2 regions of the Phreatobacter sp. GW821-FHT04C01 genome follow, and region 1 is predicted to be linked to the other one. Evidence: riboswitches for the same ligand, from Rfam matches in the RefSeq annotation. Region 1 holds a riboswitch; the other holds the start of a gene.

Region 1 (7,072 bases):
TGTCCTGTCTCCTCGTTTCGAAGGGCTGCGCGTGATGAAGCAGCCGGTCCGGCGCCGCGCGGGGCGCCACGTCTTGCACTGGCAGGATGGCCCCGACACCGGCCGGCGCCTACCCTCCGTTCGGAGGGGGCGGGGCCTTTGCCGGCCAGCCCGGCGAGGTCACGGCCGTGAGGCCGGCCAGCGCGTCGCGTTGCTGTTGAAAGGCTGAATATTACCTAGCGTAATCCAGGGTATCGATGCGCTCTGGTGCGAGGCTCGTTTCAGTCGCCGCCGCCGATCCGTCGACTTTTCTTTGAAATATCGTGAGCCGACCAATGGATGCCTGGTCGTGGGCGGCACGCCTGCACTGTCCCGATACCGCCACGTGTTACCGTTCCGCAACATATGCAGCCAATTCACCGCAACTTGAGCCGCGATATTGCCGGGTTCCACACCGCAAGGTAGTGAATATTGCCGCGCGGCCAAGTAATCCCCACCGATTCCGCAGAGTTACGGTCGGTATAAAAACAGACTTGGCGGCGGCGGGTTTTTCGATGGGGCGGGCCATGCGCGGCGGCAAAGCAGAGTTTTCGCGGGATTTGGACAATCGGAAGGTGCGCGCGCCAGGCCTCTACGGCAGGTTGCGGCGGATGCTCCTGGGCGGCGCGGCCTTGGCCGCGATGGGCATGGGCGGCGGCGCGCAGGCCCAGACGATTGACACCACGACGGGCTGGAACGGCTCGAGTTTCATCTCGTCCTGGGGGGTGACCAACACCGCGACCTACGGCCAGACCATCACCGGGGACGCGGCGCATCACCAGCTCACCGGTTTCACCTTCTATCTCAACAGCAACAACACGTCGGCGGCGCCGCAATATCAGGCCTATGTCTATCAATGGGATCCGGTCGGGCAGCGGGTCACCGGACCGGCGCTCTATACCTCGGCGGTGATGACGGCGCCGAGCGGTAGCACCTATGTCCCCGTGACCTTCAATACCGGCACCATCACGCTGACCTCGGGCCAGCAATATGTGCTGCTGCTGACCACCTCGGGCATCCCTCAGGGCTGCTGTTCGGGCTACCGCTACGGATCGCTGGGCGATGTCTATAGCGGCGGCAAGTTCGTGTTCATCAACAACGGTCCGGATTTCAACCAGCTCAGCACGGTGCCCTGGAGCAGTATCAACCAGGATCTGGCCTTCATCGCCAATATGCTGGCGGGACCGCTGTCGCCGTCGCTGCCGGCCGGTGCGCCGGTCAATGCGACCAATGTCGCCCGCGGCATCGACAATGCGGTCGCCGGCGGCGCGCAACTGCCCGCCGCCATCCTGCCGACCTATGTGCTGGTGGGCCAGCCGCTGGTGGCGGCCCTGAACCAGCTGTCGGGCGAGAACAATACCGCCACCCAGGAGGCCGCGCTGCAGGCCTCCAGCCTGTTCCTCAACATCATGCTGGACCCCATGGCGGGCGCCCGCGGCGCCCAGGCGGGCCAGGCCGGCCCCTCGCTGATCCAGATGGCGGACCTGTCCAATCCGCGCGCCCGTCCGGGTGAAGCCGGCTGGAGCGTCTGGACCAAGGCTTTCGCGCAGAGCGGGCGGATCAATGGCGATGCCAATTTCGGCTCGGGCACGACCAGCACCGGGCTGTTCGGCGTGGCGGCCGGTGCCGACAAGCGCATTTCGGCGGATACGCTGGTTGGTTTCGCGCTGGCCGGCGGGGGCACCAGTTTCGGCCTGAACAACCGGGGCAACGGCACCGGCAACATGTTTCAGATCGGCCTTTACGGCTCGACCCGGCTCGGCGACGGCTATGTCTCCGCGGCGCTCGCCTATGGCTGGAACGCCTTCGAAATGAACCGGACCGCCGCCGGCGCGCCGGCCGAGACCTATATGTCGCGAGTCACCGCGCAGACCTATGGCGGCCGCATCGAGACCGGCTGGCGCTTCGGGCTGACCGGCTTCGGCGTCACGCCATACGCGGCGATCGAGGCCATCGGCTATAGCGCGCCGCGCTATGGCGAAACCTTCAGCGCGCCGGCCACCGGCGGCCTGGCGCTGACCTTCGCCGGCCGCAGCACCGTCTCGCTCCGCACCGAGCTCGGCGCCAGGCTCGACGCCAAGACCCAGGTCGCGCCGGGCAGCGAGCTGATCACCTTCGGGCGGCTCGCCTGGGGCTATCAGGCCAAGACCGACCGCTCGATCGACGCGAGCTTCCAGGCCATGGCCAATTCCGGCTTCACCGTCTTCGGCGCCCGGCCCTCGACCCATACGGCGCTGGCTTCCATCGGCGCCGAGCTCCGGCTGTCGGGCGGCATGCGGCTGTCGACCTCGATCGACGGCGAGCTCGGTGATCACCACCGCTCGATACGCGCCAATGCCGGGCTGCGCTATAGTTGGTAGGCCCGTCGGCCAGGGGCCGACCTCCCTCCATCACCATCCGCAGCGCGCGGCCCGCCAAGGGTCGCGCGTTCGGCGTTTTGGGGGAGGAAGGTGATTTGAACTTTGCATTGCTTGCGTCGGGTGATCGTTGGCGTTGCCTGCCTGTTTCGGCTGAGCTGGTCTGAAGGCTCGATGTCACCGCCGGCCGAGCGTAGCGAGGGGAAGGGGGGCCAGGAGCCGTTTCACCGCGCCCTCGGAGCATATGTCCAAGTGATTTCGCTGCGCTGGGCGACAGGCCCTGCCACTCCTGGCCCCCCTTCCCCTCCTTCGCTTCGCTCAGTCGGCCGGGGGTGACGTGGTGGTTCACATGCGTTCCGTGAAGGTCGAAGCGAAAGCTTCGTCCTTTGGGGATGATACCCTCTCGGGCGATGCCACGCTTCTCAAGCGCCCACCCGCTCAGAACGCCTTGAAGGTGATGATGGTGTGGGTGTCCTGGATGCCGGGGATGACCTGCACCTTCTCATTGACGAAATGGCCGATATCGACCTCGCGCTCGACGTAGAATTTGACCAGCAGGTCGAAATTGCCGGCGGTCGAATAGATTTCTGACGCGATCTCGCGGTCGGCGAGCTGGGCGGCGACCTCATAGGACTTGCCGAGCTGGCATTTGATCTGGACGAAAAACGGGATCATGGCGTGCCTCTTTGCCGGCGCGGAGAATCCACGATGGCGGTGCCGGCCGCAAGGGCGGCCAGGCTGTGGTCGGGGAGATTCCATGACGGCGGGGCCGGCGGCAAGGGCGATCCCGGCATGAGCCGCGAAATTCCACAAGGGCGGCACCGCGGGCGGGGGCGGCCTGCGCAAACGGGCCGTGCGCGGAGCGCTCTTGCAGGCCCGGCCGGCTTGGCCTACCACATGGGTCCTGTCTCGTCGGGGTGCCCTAAGCCAAGGGCTGAGAGGCCGCTGGAGCGGTCAACCCGTCGCACCTGAACCGGGTCATGCCGGCGGAGGAAACCGAGATGTCCGGATGGTTCGTCTTGAACGGGGGCCGGTGATGGCCGCAGCCGCGCTCGCCTGGAATGCCGCCGCCCTGCTCGACAAGATCCGGGCGCGCCACCCGCGCATCCATTGCATCACCAACGGGGTGGCCCAGGGCTTCACCGCCAATGCGCTGCTGGCGATCGGCGCTTTGCCGTCCATGACCACCTCGCCGGAGGAGATCGGCTCCTTCGTGCAGGGGGCCGACGCGCTTCTGGTCAATCTCGGCACGCTCGACGACGACAGGCGCCAGGCCATCCGGCTGGCGATCGCGGCGGCCAAGGCCAAGGCGCTGCCCTGGGTGCTCGATCCCGTGTTCATCGAGCGCTCGCCGAGCCGGGCGCTGTTCGCCCGCGAGATCGCCGGCTGCGGCCCGACGGTGGTGCGCGGCAACGAGACCGAAATCGCCGCCTTGAGCCAGGGCCAGCCGGTCGACAGCTATGCCCGCGCGCTGAAGGCGGTCGTCGCGGCCACCGCCGAGACCGACCATGTGCTCGACGGCACCCGCATGGTCGGCACGCCCAACGGCCATCCGCTGATGGCCAAGGTCACCGCCATGGGCTGCGCCGGCGCGGCCCTGATCGCGGCCTTCCTGGTGGTCGCGGACAATCCGTTCGACGGTTGCGCCTGCGCCCTGGTGGCGGCCGGCGTCGCCGGCGAGATCGCGGCCGAGCAGGCCGACGGCCCGGGCAGTTTCGCCAGCGCCTATATCGATGCGCTCTATGGCCTCGATTCCGGCAAGCTCGCCACCCGCGCCCGGGTGCTCTGAAGGGTATTTGCCGTGACGGCCGATCTTTCGCTTTATGTCCTGGTCGATCCCGAGCGGTCGCGCGGCCGCCCCTTGGCGGAGCTGGCGGCGGCGGCCGCGGCCGGCGGCGCGACGCTGATTCAGTATCGCGACAAGCGCGCGGCGACGGCCAGGATGATCGAGACCGCGCATGCCATTCGCATCGCGCTGACCGGCTCGGGCGTGCCGCTCCTGATCAATGACCGCGTCGATGTCGCGCTGGCCGCCGGCGCCGACGGCGTCCATCTCGGCCAGGACGACATGGGGGTGGCGGACGCGCGCCGGCTGCTCGGCGACGAGGCGATCATCGGCCTGACCATCACGTCGCGCGCGGAGGCCGAAGCGGCCGCCGTCGAACTGATCGATTACGCCTGTATCGGCGGCGTCTTCGCCACCACGTCGAAGGACAATCCGAACCCGCCGATCGGCATCGACGGTTTTGCCGCGATCCGCGGCGTGTTCACCCGCCGCTGGCCGCGCCTGCCGGTCGGCGCCATTGCCGGCATCGATGCGAGCAATGCCGCCGCTCTCGCCCGGGCCGGCGCCGACGGCGTCGCCGTCATGTCGGCGGTTACCATGGCGGATGATCCGCGCGCGGCCGCGGCCGTGCTGAAGGCGGCCTTTGCCGCGGGCCGGCCGGAACCGCGCCAAATCGGGAGTGACCAGCCATGACGGCGATCGCTGTGACCATCGCGGGTTCGGATTCCGGCGGCGGCGCCGGCATCCAGGCCGATCTCAAGACCTTCTCGGCGCTCGGCGTCTATGGCGCCAGCGTGATCACCGCGCTGACCGCCCAGAACACGCTCGGCGTGCAGGGCATTCACGACGTGCCGGTGGATTTCATCGCGGCGCAGATCGATTCGGTGTTCTCCGACCTGGCGGTGAAGGCGGTGAAGATCGGCATGCTGTCGCAGCCCGAGGTCATCGCCACGGTGGCCGCCGGCCTGAGGCGCCACGGCGCGGCGAACGTGGTGCTCGATCCGGTCATGGTGGCGGCCTCCGGCCATCGCCTGCTCAACCCGGCGGCGATCAGCGCGCTCTCTACCATCCTGATCCCCGAGGTCATGCTGATCACGCCCAACCTGCTGGAGGCCGCCGCCCTGCTCGACCAGCCGGTGGCGAAGGGCGAAGACGAGATGCTGGCGCAGGGCCGCCTGCTGATCGCGCGCGGCGCCCGGGCGGTGCTGATGAAGGGGGGCCATGGCACGGGCCCGCTGAGCGTCGACCTCCTGGTTCTGCCCGACACGGTGGCGCGGCTGGAGGCCCCCCGCATCGTCACCAGGAACAGCCATGGTACCGGCTGCACCCTGTCCTCGGCGATCGCCGCCGGCCTCGCCAAGGGCCTGCCGCTCGGCCATGCGGTGACCGAGGCCAAGGACTATGTCACCAAGGCGATCGCCGCCTCCGACCGGCTCGCCATTGGCCAGGGCCATGGGCCGACCCATCATTTCCACGCCTGGTGGTGAGCCGATGAGCCGTCTCGACCGCCGCGCCACATTGGCCGCCGCCGCCGGCCTGATCGCCGCCCCGCAGGTCGCGCGGGCGCAAACGGCACGGCGCTGGCGCATGGTCACCGCCTGGCCGAAAAACCTGCCCGGACCGGGCTTTTCGGCGCAGCGCATCGCCGACCGCATCACCACCCTGTCGGCCGGCCGCCTGGCGGTGCAGGTCTTCGCCGCGGGCGAGCTGGTGCCGGCCTTCGCGGTGCAGGAGGCGGTGGGCAATGCCACTGTCGAGCTCGGCCATACCGCGTCGTTTTTCGGCATCGGCCGCGAGCCGGCCTCCGCCTTCTTCACCGCCATTCCCTTCGGCTTCACCCCGGCGGAACATGCCGCCTGGATCCTCGAAGGCGGCGGCCAGGCCTTGTGGGACGAGACCTCGGCGCGTTTCGGATTCAAGCCGCTGATGGGCGGCAATACCGGCGTCTCCATGGGCGGCTGGTTTCGCCGCGAGCTGCAATCGGCCGAGGATGTGAAGGGCCTGAAGATCCGCATGGTCGGGCTCGGCGCCGAGCTGTTCCAGCGGCTCGGCGCCACCGCGCTCGCCGTGCCGCCGGCCGATATCTATCCGGCGCTGGAGCGTGGCGCGATCGACGCCGCCGAATTCACCGCGCCGGGCGCCGACATTCAGCTCGGCCTCTATCGGGTGGCGCCGTTCTATTATGCGCCGGGCTTCAACAAGCCGAACGGCGCGAGCGAGTTCCTGGTCAACAAGGCCGTCTGGGACGGGCTGGAGCCCGAACTGAGAGCGGTGGTGGAGACCGCTTGCCTCGCCGAGCTGACGGTGGCGCTGGCCGAGATCGAGCAGCTCAACATGGAGGCGCTGGCGGTGCTGGTGGCGAGCCATGGCGTGAAGCTGCGCGGCTTTCCGGCGGACATGCTGAGCCTTGCCCGCCGCCACGCCGCCGATCTCGTCCGCGACCTCGGCACCCGCAGCCCGATGGCGAAGAAGGTGGGCGACAGCTACACCGCCTTCCAGGCCCGCGTCTCGCCCTGGACCCGGGTGTCGCTGCACGCGGCGCTCGGGGCGCGGGAGGCCTGAGGGCCCGGCGTTCGCGCGCATCTTTCGGATGAGTCTGAGTGCGCCGCCTCTCGCGATCACGCGTGGGAAATGCCACTCCCCGCCTCTCCCCGGCGGGCCAACGTTCGCACGCGTCTCAGAATGGCTATATTTCAAGGCCTTGCACGAAGGAAAGGCCGTCCTTCGAGGCTCGCGAGAGCTCGCACCTCAGGATGAGGTTTGTTGGAGTATGGCATTGATGTTGCTCATGAAACGTGACGGTTGAAGCGCACCTGGCATCGGGGCTGGTGTCAATCTCTACACCCCTCATCCCGAGGTGCTCGTGCCCTTGCGCGAGCCTCGAAGGACGGCAAACCGTCATGCAAGGCAT
Region 2 (7,072 bases), on a different contig from region 1:
GCAGGTCGTAATCGGCCTCTTCCGACAGGAACAGGATGGCGATGCCGTCGACGACGGTCGGCCGCATTTCGGCAAAGGGCACCAGCCGCGTGCCCGGCCGCTGGCAGGTCAGCGCGGCGGCCACCAGGAAGTCGCCGTCGCCGACGCAGAGCCGGACATTGTCGGGCTGACCGAGCGCGGCATCGGGCGGGCCGCCCACCGCGCGCGTGTTCAGGAACAGCCGACCCGGAGCCTCGGCGGTCTGCAGGATGACCCGGCACTGACCGGGGTCCAGCCTGAACCAGCCGCGGGTGGCCGCGGTATCATTGGCCATCACGCCAATCGCCGCCTCGGTGACCAGGCTGGTGCGGTTGCACAGCCTGGTCTCGGCGGCGGCCGGCGCCGACCACGCCGAAAGGGCCGCGGCAAGCGCCGCGCCCGCCAGCGCTCTCCGGGCAAGCCGTCGGACAGCCGGGCCCATCGGATCAGGCGTGGATGAGGGTACCCGCGCCGCCATGGGTGAGAAGCTCCACCAGAACCGCATGCGGCGTCTTGCCGTCCAGGATCACGACGCCTTCGACGCCGCGCTCGATGGCGTAGATGCAGGTCTCGATCTTGGGGATCATGCCGCCCGTGGCGGTACCGTCGGCGATCAGCCGCCGGCAATCCTCGACGGAGAGATCCTTCAGCAGGTTCTTGTTCTTGTCGAGCACGCCGGGCACGTCGGTCAGCAGCAGCAGCCGCTTGGCGCCGAGCGCGCCGGCAATGGCGCCGGCGAAGGTGTCGGCATTGACGTTATAGGTGTCGCCCTCCTTGGAGGTCGCGACCGGCGCCAGCACCGGGATCAGCTCCTTGCCGAGCACGGTGTCGAGTACCTTGGTGTCGACCTTGTCGGGTTCGCCGACATAGCCGAGATCGATCGCCTGCTCGATATTGGAATCGGGATCGCGCGCCGTGCGGCTGACCTTGACCGCCTTGACCATGTCGCCATCCTTGCCGCAGAGCCCGATGGCCTTGCCGCCGGCGGCATTGATGAAGCCGACGATCTGCTTGTTGATCGAGCCGGCCAGGATCATCTCGACGATCTCGACCGTCTGCTTGTCGGTGACGCGCAGGCCGTCGACGAACTGGCTCTTGATGCCGAGCTTGGCCAGCATCTGGCCGATCTGCGGGCCGCCGCCATGGACCACCACCGGATTGATGCCGGATTGCTCGAGCATGACGATGTCGCGGGCGAAGGACCGCGCGCCCTCCTCGTCGCCCATGGCGTGGCCGCCATATTTCACCACGATGATCTCGTCGTCATATTTCTGCATGTAGGGCAGCGCCTCGTTGAGAACGCGGCCGATATCATGAGCATCAACGGTCATGGCGGACTCCGGCGATCGCCTCCCTGGCGACAAACGTTGCGGGTCTTAGCCGATTTGCGGCCCGGGGTGAAAGGGAAGATCGGCCGGCGCGCGCAAATGGCCGCCCCCCGCAAGACGCGCGGCCAGGCCGGCTCCGCCCCGCCGGCAAGCGGTTCGATACCGTGTCCTAAGGGAGCTTGGCGGCCAGCACGTCCAGGTTCTGGATCGCCGGCGGCTCGGCGAACAGTTCGCCGGCCTGCGCCATCAAGGCCGCCGCCACCTTGCCCGAGAGATGCGCGGCACGGCCGGCCTCGTCGGGAAAGGCATCGAAAATGCCGAAGGTGGTCGGCCCCATCCGGATCGCAAACCAAGCCGTCGTCGCCGGCTCCTGGGCGACCAGCGGCAGGCCGCCCTTGAGGAACGTCACGACCGCAGTTTCCTTGCCGGGTTTTGCTTCCAAGCGAACATAGAGCGCCTTGGTGACCATGGCACTGGCCTCATCTGGGGTCCGCCCCTCGCCCGCACCCAGATTACTCTCTTGACGCGGGCCGGTCGATCGTCCTCGGACCAGGCGGATCCCGCGCGTCGCGACCGGCCGCTCCTGCCGGACCGCGTGGTGCCCGCCGCGCTCCCGCCTTGACTTCCTGAACCGAAGCGTCACAGTCGATCCCGCTCCAAGGGGAGCCCCGTGAGGGGGCTGAGAGGCCACGACGCCAGAGACCATCCTGGCACCGTGGCGACCCTTGAACCTGATCCGGGTCATGCCGGCGGAGGGATGGGACGCATGCCGACTTCGCTATTTCAGCGCCAAACGTTCGTGCTCACAGCCATTGCTGCGCGCACGAGGCCGTTTGTGTTGGCCAACCCGAGTTTCTCACGCGGCCAAGGCCTGGGCCAACCGGCCTGAAACCGCATGCCGCTGGCGTCGCCATGACCCTCGCCAGCTGACCAGCCAATACGCGCGCCCTCAAGGGAGCACCTGTCATGAACGCACCTCTCAAAGACATCAAAGCCGCCGTGACCACCGGGCCGATGCCCGCCTCGCGCAAGATCTTCGCGATCCCTGATGCCGCCCCCGATATCCGCGTGCCCTTGCGCGAGATCGCGCTGACCGAGGGCTCCGGCGAGGCGCCGCTGGCGGTCTATGACACCTCGGGTCCCTATACCGATCCCGACGTCGTCATCGATGTCGAGAAGGGCCTGTCGCGGGCGCGCGAGGCCTGGGTAACCGCGCGTGGCGGTGTCGAGCGCTATGTCGGCCGCGACATCAGGCCGGAGGACAACGGCCATGCCGGCAAGCACCTGGCCCGCGCCTTCCCGGTGGCGAACCCGCCCTTGCGCGGCCTGCCGGGCCAGCCGATCACCCAATATGAATTCGCCCGCGCCGGCATCATCACCAAGGAGATGATCTATGTCGCCGAGCGTGAGAATCTCGGCCGCAAGCAGGCACTCGCCGATGCCCAGGCGACGATCGCGGACGGCGAAAGCTTCGGCGCCGAGATCCCGGCCTTCATCACGCCCGAATTCGTCCGTTCGGAAATCGCCCGCGGCCGGGCCATCATCCCGGCCAATATCAATCACCCCGAACTCGAGCCGATGATCATCGGCCGCAATTTCCTGGTGAAGATCAACGCCAATATCGGCAATTCCGCCGTGTCCTCGTCGATCGAGGAAGAGGTCGACAAGCTGGTCTGGTCGATCCGCTGGGGCGCCGACACGGTGATGGACCTCTCGACCGGCCGCAACATCCACAACACGCGCGAATGGATCATCCGCAATTCGCCGGTGCCGATCGGCACGGTGCCGATCTACCAGGCGCTGGAAAAGGTCGACGGCGATCCGGTCAAGCTGACCTGGGAGGTCTATCGCGACACGCTGATCGAACAGTGCGAGCAGGGCGTCGACTATTTCACCATTCATGCCGGCGTGCGGCTGGCCTATGTGCCGCTGACCGCGAAAAGGGTCACCGGCATCGTCTCGCGCGGCGGCTCGATCATGGCCAAATGGTGCCTGGCGCATCACAAGGAGAGCTTCCTCTACACGCATTTCGAAGAGATCTGCGACATCATGCGAGCCTATGACGTGTCGTTCTCGCTCGGCGACGGCCTGCGTCCCGGCTCCATCGCCGACGCCAATGACGCCGCTCAGTTCGCCGAACTGGAAACGCTCGGCGAACTGACCCAGATCGCCTGGAAAAAGGGCTGCCAGGTGATGATCGAAGGGCCCGGCCACGTGCCGATCCACAAGATCAAGGTCAATATGGAGAAGCAGCTGAAGGCCTGCGGCGAGGCGCCCTTCTATACGCTCGGACCGCTGACCACCGATATCGCGCCGGGTTATGATCACATCACGTCGGGCATCGGGGCGGCGATGATCGGCTGGTTCGGCTGCGCCATGCTCTGCTACGTCACGCCGAAGGAGCACCTGGGCCTGCCCAACCGCGACGACGTGAAGGTCGGCGTGATCACCTACAAGATCGCCGCGCACGCCGCCGATCTCGGCAAGGGCCATCCGGCGGCGCAGCTGCGCGACGACGCCTTGTCACGCGCCCGCTTCGACTTCCGCTGGGAGGACCAGTTCAATCTCGGCCTCGACCCGGACACGGCGCGTTCGTTCCACGACGAGACCTTGCCGAAGGAAGCCCACAAGGTGGCGCATTTCTGCTCGATGTGCGGGCCGAAATTCTGCTCGATGAAGATCACCCAGGACGTGCGCGACTATGCCGCCACGCTCAACGACCAGCAGGCCGGCATGGACAGGATGAGCGAGAAATTCCTGGCCATGGGCGGCCAGGTCTATGTCGAGGCCGATGCGGTGAAGGCCAGCAACCGGGCGCTCTGACGAAAATGACCCGGCCGAAGCCAGGGCTTCGGCCGGGTCGCCTCGGGTTTCGATGAAGCGACGGGTCAGGCGGCGTGGCGCGGCGCGGCGACCGGCGGGGTGCCGTCATGGATGCCGCTGGCGATCATCGCGCGCAGTTCGGGCGTGTCCTGGTGCTTGTGCACGCTGACGGCGTGCTGGACCGCCGCCTCCAGCAATTCCTTCTCGGTGTCGGCGCTGATCGCGACCGTGCAATTCATCTCGCTCTTCATTTCACGGCAATCGATGAATTTGCGTGACATGGGTTCCTCCCGGACAGGACGAGGCATCGGGCGCGGGCCGATCGGGGCCGAGGCGCCCGGTGTCACAAGGGGAGAGCCTAGAACCGGTCCCGGGTCTTCGAAAGCCCGGAACAGAACGGAGTTACAATATTACCGCCATACTCACGGTGCACGGGACTGCGCGGCTTGCGCCTCAGCCCGGCCGAGGCGCTGCTGGCGGGCCGGATACCAGCCGGTGAACCAGATGGCGGCGGCAAGCGAGCCGACGATCGCCGCGACTCCGATCCAGAACGGCACGGCCGGCACGTAGAGGATGACGAGATCGGCCAGGACCTGGACAGCGAAGGCCGCGGTCCAGGCGCCGGTAATGGCATAGTTGGTGGCCCGGAAGCGCGGATGATCCCAGAGTTCGCGCGGCACCTGCTCGCGGGCGAATTGCAGGGTGAAGGGCTGGCGGATCAGGATCGATACCAGCGCAATCAGGAAAAGGCCGGCATCGACGGCCAGGCGGACACCGACCACGGTCCAGCTCGCCCGGGCGAGCAAGGTGTAAAGCGCCAGGCCGGCAAACAGGATGACCGTGCCGGCCTCCAGCACCTTGACCGCGCCGCCATGCCGCAAGCGATCGCGCAGGATCAGGCCGGCCGACAGGGCGGCGGCGGCGAACAGGCTCATCTCGATCGATGCGACGCGTGTCAGCAGGGCAAAGAGAATGAAGGGGGTCAGGCTGAGCAGAATGGACATGAGAGCCTCATCCGGAATGGCGGCGCGGGGCCGGCCTTTTTTTTCACGTTGCACTGCTGCGGCCACGTCGCGCCAGACGGCATGACGGCAAACAACCGGGAATTCCCTGCCCGATTGTTTGCATCATGGCGCTCGACGCGTGGCCTGGCTCAGTTCGGCGAAGCGACTTCGGGAACCGCCTGCAGGTCGATCGGCAGCGCGCGACCGGCGCGGCGAGCGACCGGCGCGGCGATGGCGCGGGCCGAGAATTCGCGCGCGATGCCGATGCGCGGCGCCGGCGACGGAACGGCCGCATCATAGGCCTCGACCTGGGCGGCATCGGCGCCGCCCTGGGCGAGAACCGGGGCCGAGACGGCGGCGAGCAGAAGGGCGGCGAGAGTGAAGGTCTTCATGGTCATGGTCCTTTCGAGTTTGGGTTGGTCGGTGGCATGAGGATTGGTGTCGTCGCTGGGATGAGCGGCTGCACGTCGGAAACCACGGCCGGCCCGGTCGACGACCGGAGGCGTGGGCAGTGTCCGCAATTGGCGCAGGAGCGCGCCGTGCGGCATTCGGGGACCGGCACGCTGCCGGGCCGGGGCGGCGGGGATGCGTCGGCGCTCGGCGACGCGGCCATGGCCATCTCCTCCGGAGCGCGAGGCGGCGATCAGCCCGCGGGAACCCAGTTGCCGTGGAAACCGAAGGGCACCCGGTGGCCGAGTTCGACGGTGGCGATCGGGCCGGCCTCGACCTCGATCGCATTGAACACGGCGAGGTCGCTGCGGTTCTCGGCGGCGCGCCAGACCACCGACAGCAGCCAGCCGTCGCCTTCCGGCGCATCGGCCGAACGCGGCACGAAGACCGGCTCGGAGGTGGCATCTCCCAGGGGCAGGAAATGCTCACGCCGCCGGCCCGCCTCGGCATCGAAATGGGCGATGCCGTCGAACAGGCCGCCGCGGGCGGCGCCCGGACGGGCGCAGGCGATCCAGCCGTGCCGGTTGGCAAGGCCGGCGCGGCGGTCGTCGATGCGCGGGAACTCGCCGGCGAGATCGTCGAGATAGGTGCGGCTGAAGGTGTCGGTGCGGCCGGACATGTCGAAGGTCCAGCGGCAGAGCCGGGCGCGCGACTTCAAGGGATCCGGCGCCGAGCCGTCGGCATGGGGAAACAGCGGCGCTTCTTCCGTCTGCATGACGTCGGCGATGATCCGATCGCCGTCTTCCCAGGCATTCATGACATGGAAGACGTAGCAGGCCTCGCCACGGAACCAGATCATGTCCGAGGCCTTGCCGCCGCGTTTCATCACGCCGACATAGGCGCCCTTCTCGGGCTCCCAGGCAAAGGCCGGGCGGCCGGAGCGGGCACGCTCCATGCTGCCGGTGAGCGGCAGGATCGGAAACAGGATGTGCCTGTCGGTGACGATGAAGTCGTGGACCATGCTGGAATAGGGCGCGTCGAAACGCTCCAGCCGGGTGACGACGCCGCCGGCATCGATGGCGCCGCAGGTCATGCCCGAGGTGAACGGGCCGTTGGCATTGTAGCCGAAGAAGATCATCTCGCCGGTGACCGGGTCGATCTTCGGATGCGCCGTGAAGGCGCCGGGCAGGCCACCGTCGTAGTCGCGATAGCCGAGGGTTGCGAGCGTGTGCCGGTCGATCTCGGTCGGCAGATGGGCCTCCTCGAGCGCCAGCAGGCGGCCGCCGTGCCAGACGATATTGGTATTGGCCACGCCGGTATCGGTGACATTGGTGGCCGGCGCGCCGGGCAGCGTCTGGCTGCCGAAGCCGGAGAAGATGGCGCGGCCGGCATCGTGCTCGGCCAGGAATTTCGGCGTGCGGACCCAGCGGTTGCGATAGCTCGCCTTGCCGTCTTCCAACGTGAAGGAATGCAGCATGCCGTCACCGGCGAACCAATGCGCCTTGGGCA

What was found. A riboswitch is a leader RNA that binds a small molecule or an ion and turns the genes downstream of it on or off. The one in region 1 is predicted to bind thiamine pyrophosphate.
Region 2: linked by a shared signal. The riboswitch ahead of thiC (phosphomethylpyrimidine synthase ThiC) and the one ahead of thiM (hydroxyethylthiazole kinase) in region 1 are both predicted to bind thiamine pyrophosphate.

The regions. Positions count from the first base shown of each region.
Region 1 is NZ_JBWKTP010000009.1:308,227-315,298, reverse strand. It holds gene AC07WJ_RS28995 (hypothetical protein) at 1-1, opposite strand, end outside; gene AC07WJ_RS28990 (autotransporter family protein) at 594-2,378, shown strand; gene AC07WJ_RS28985 (Lrp/AsnC ligand binding domain-containing protein) at 2,814-3,050, opposite strand; TPP riboswitch at 3,279-3,388, shown strand; gene thiM (hydroxyethylthiazole kinase) at 3,385-4,164, shown strand; gene thiE (thiamine phosphate synthase) at 4,177-4,854, shown strand; gene thiD (bifunctional hydroxymethylpyrimidine kinase/phosphomethylpyrimidine kinase) at 4,851-5,648, shown strand; gene AC07WJ_RS28965 (TRAP transporter substrate-binding protein) at 5,653-6,723, shown strand.
Region 2 is NZ_JBWKTP010000003.1:149,949-157,020, reverse strand. It holds gene AC07WJ_RS12465 (DUF1036 domain-containing protein) at 1-460, opposite strand, end outside; gene argB (acetylglutamate kinase) at 465-1,349, opposite strand; gene AC07WJ_RS12455 (putative quinol monooxygenase) at 1,516-1,755, opposite strand; TPP riboswitch at 1,996-2,121, shown strand; gene thiC (phosphomethylpyrimidine synthase ThiC) at 2,313-4,169, shown strand; gene AC07WJ_RS12445 (DUF1059 domain-containing protein) at 4,235-4,450, opposite strand; gene AC07WJ_RS12440 (DUF3159 domain-containing protein) at 4,592-5,173, opposite strand; gene AC07WJ_RS12435 (hypothetical protein) at 5,323-5,571, opposite strand; gene AC07WJ_RS12430 (carotenoid oxygenase family protein) at 5,817-7,072, opposite strand, start outside.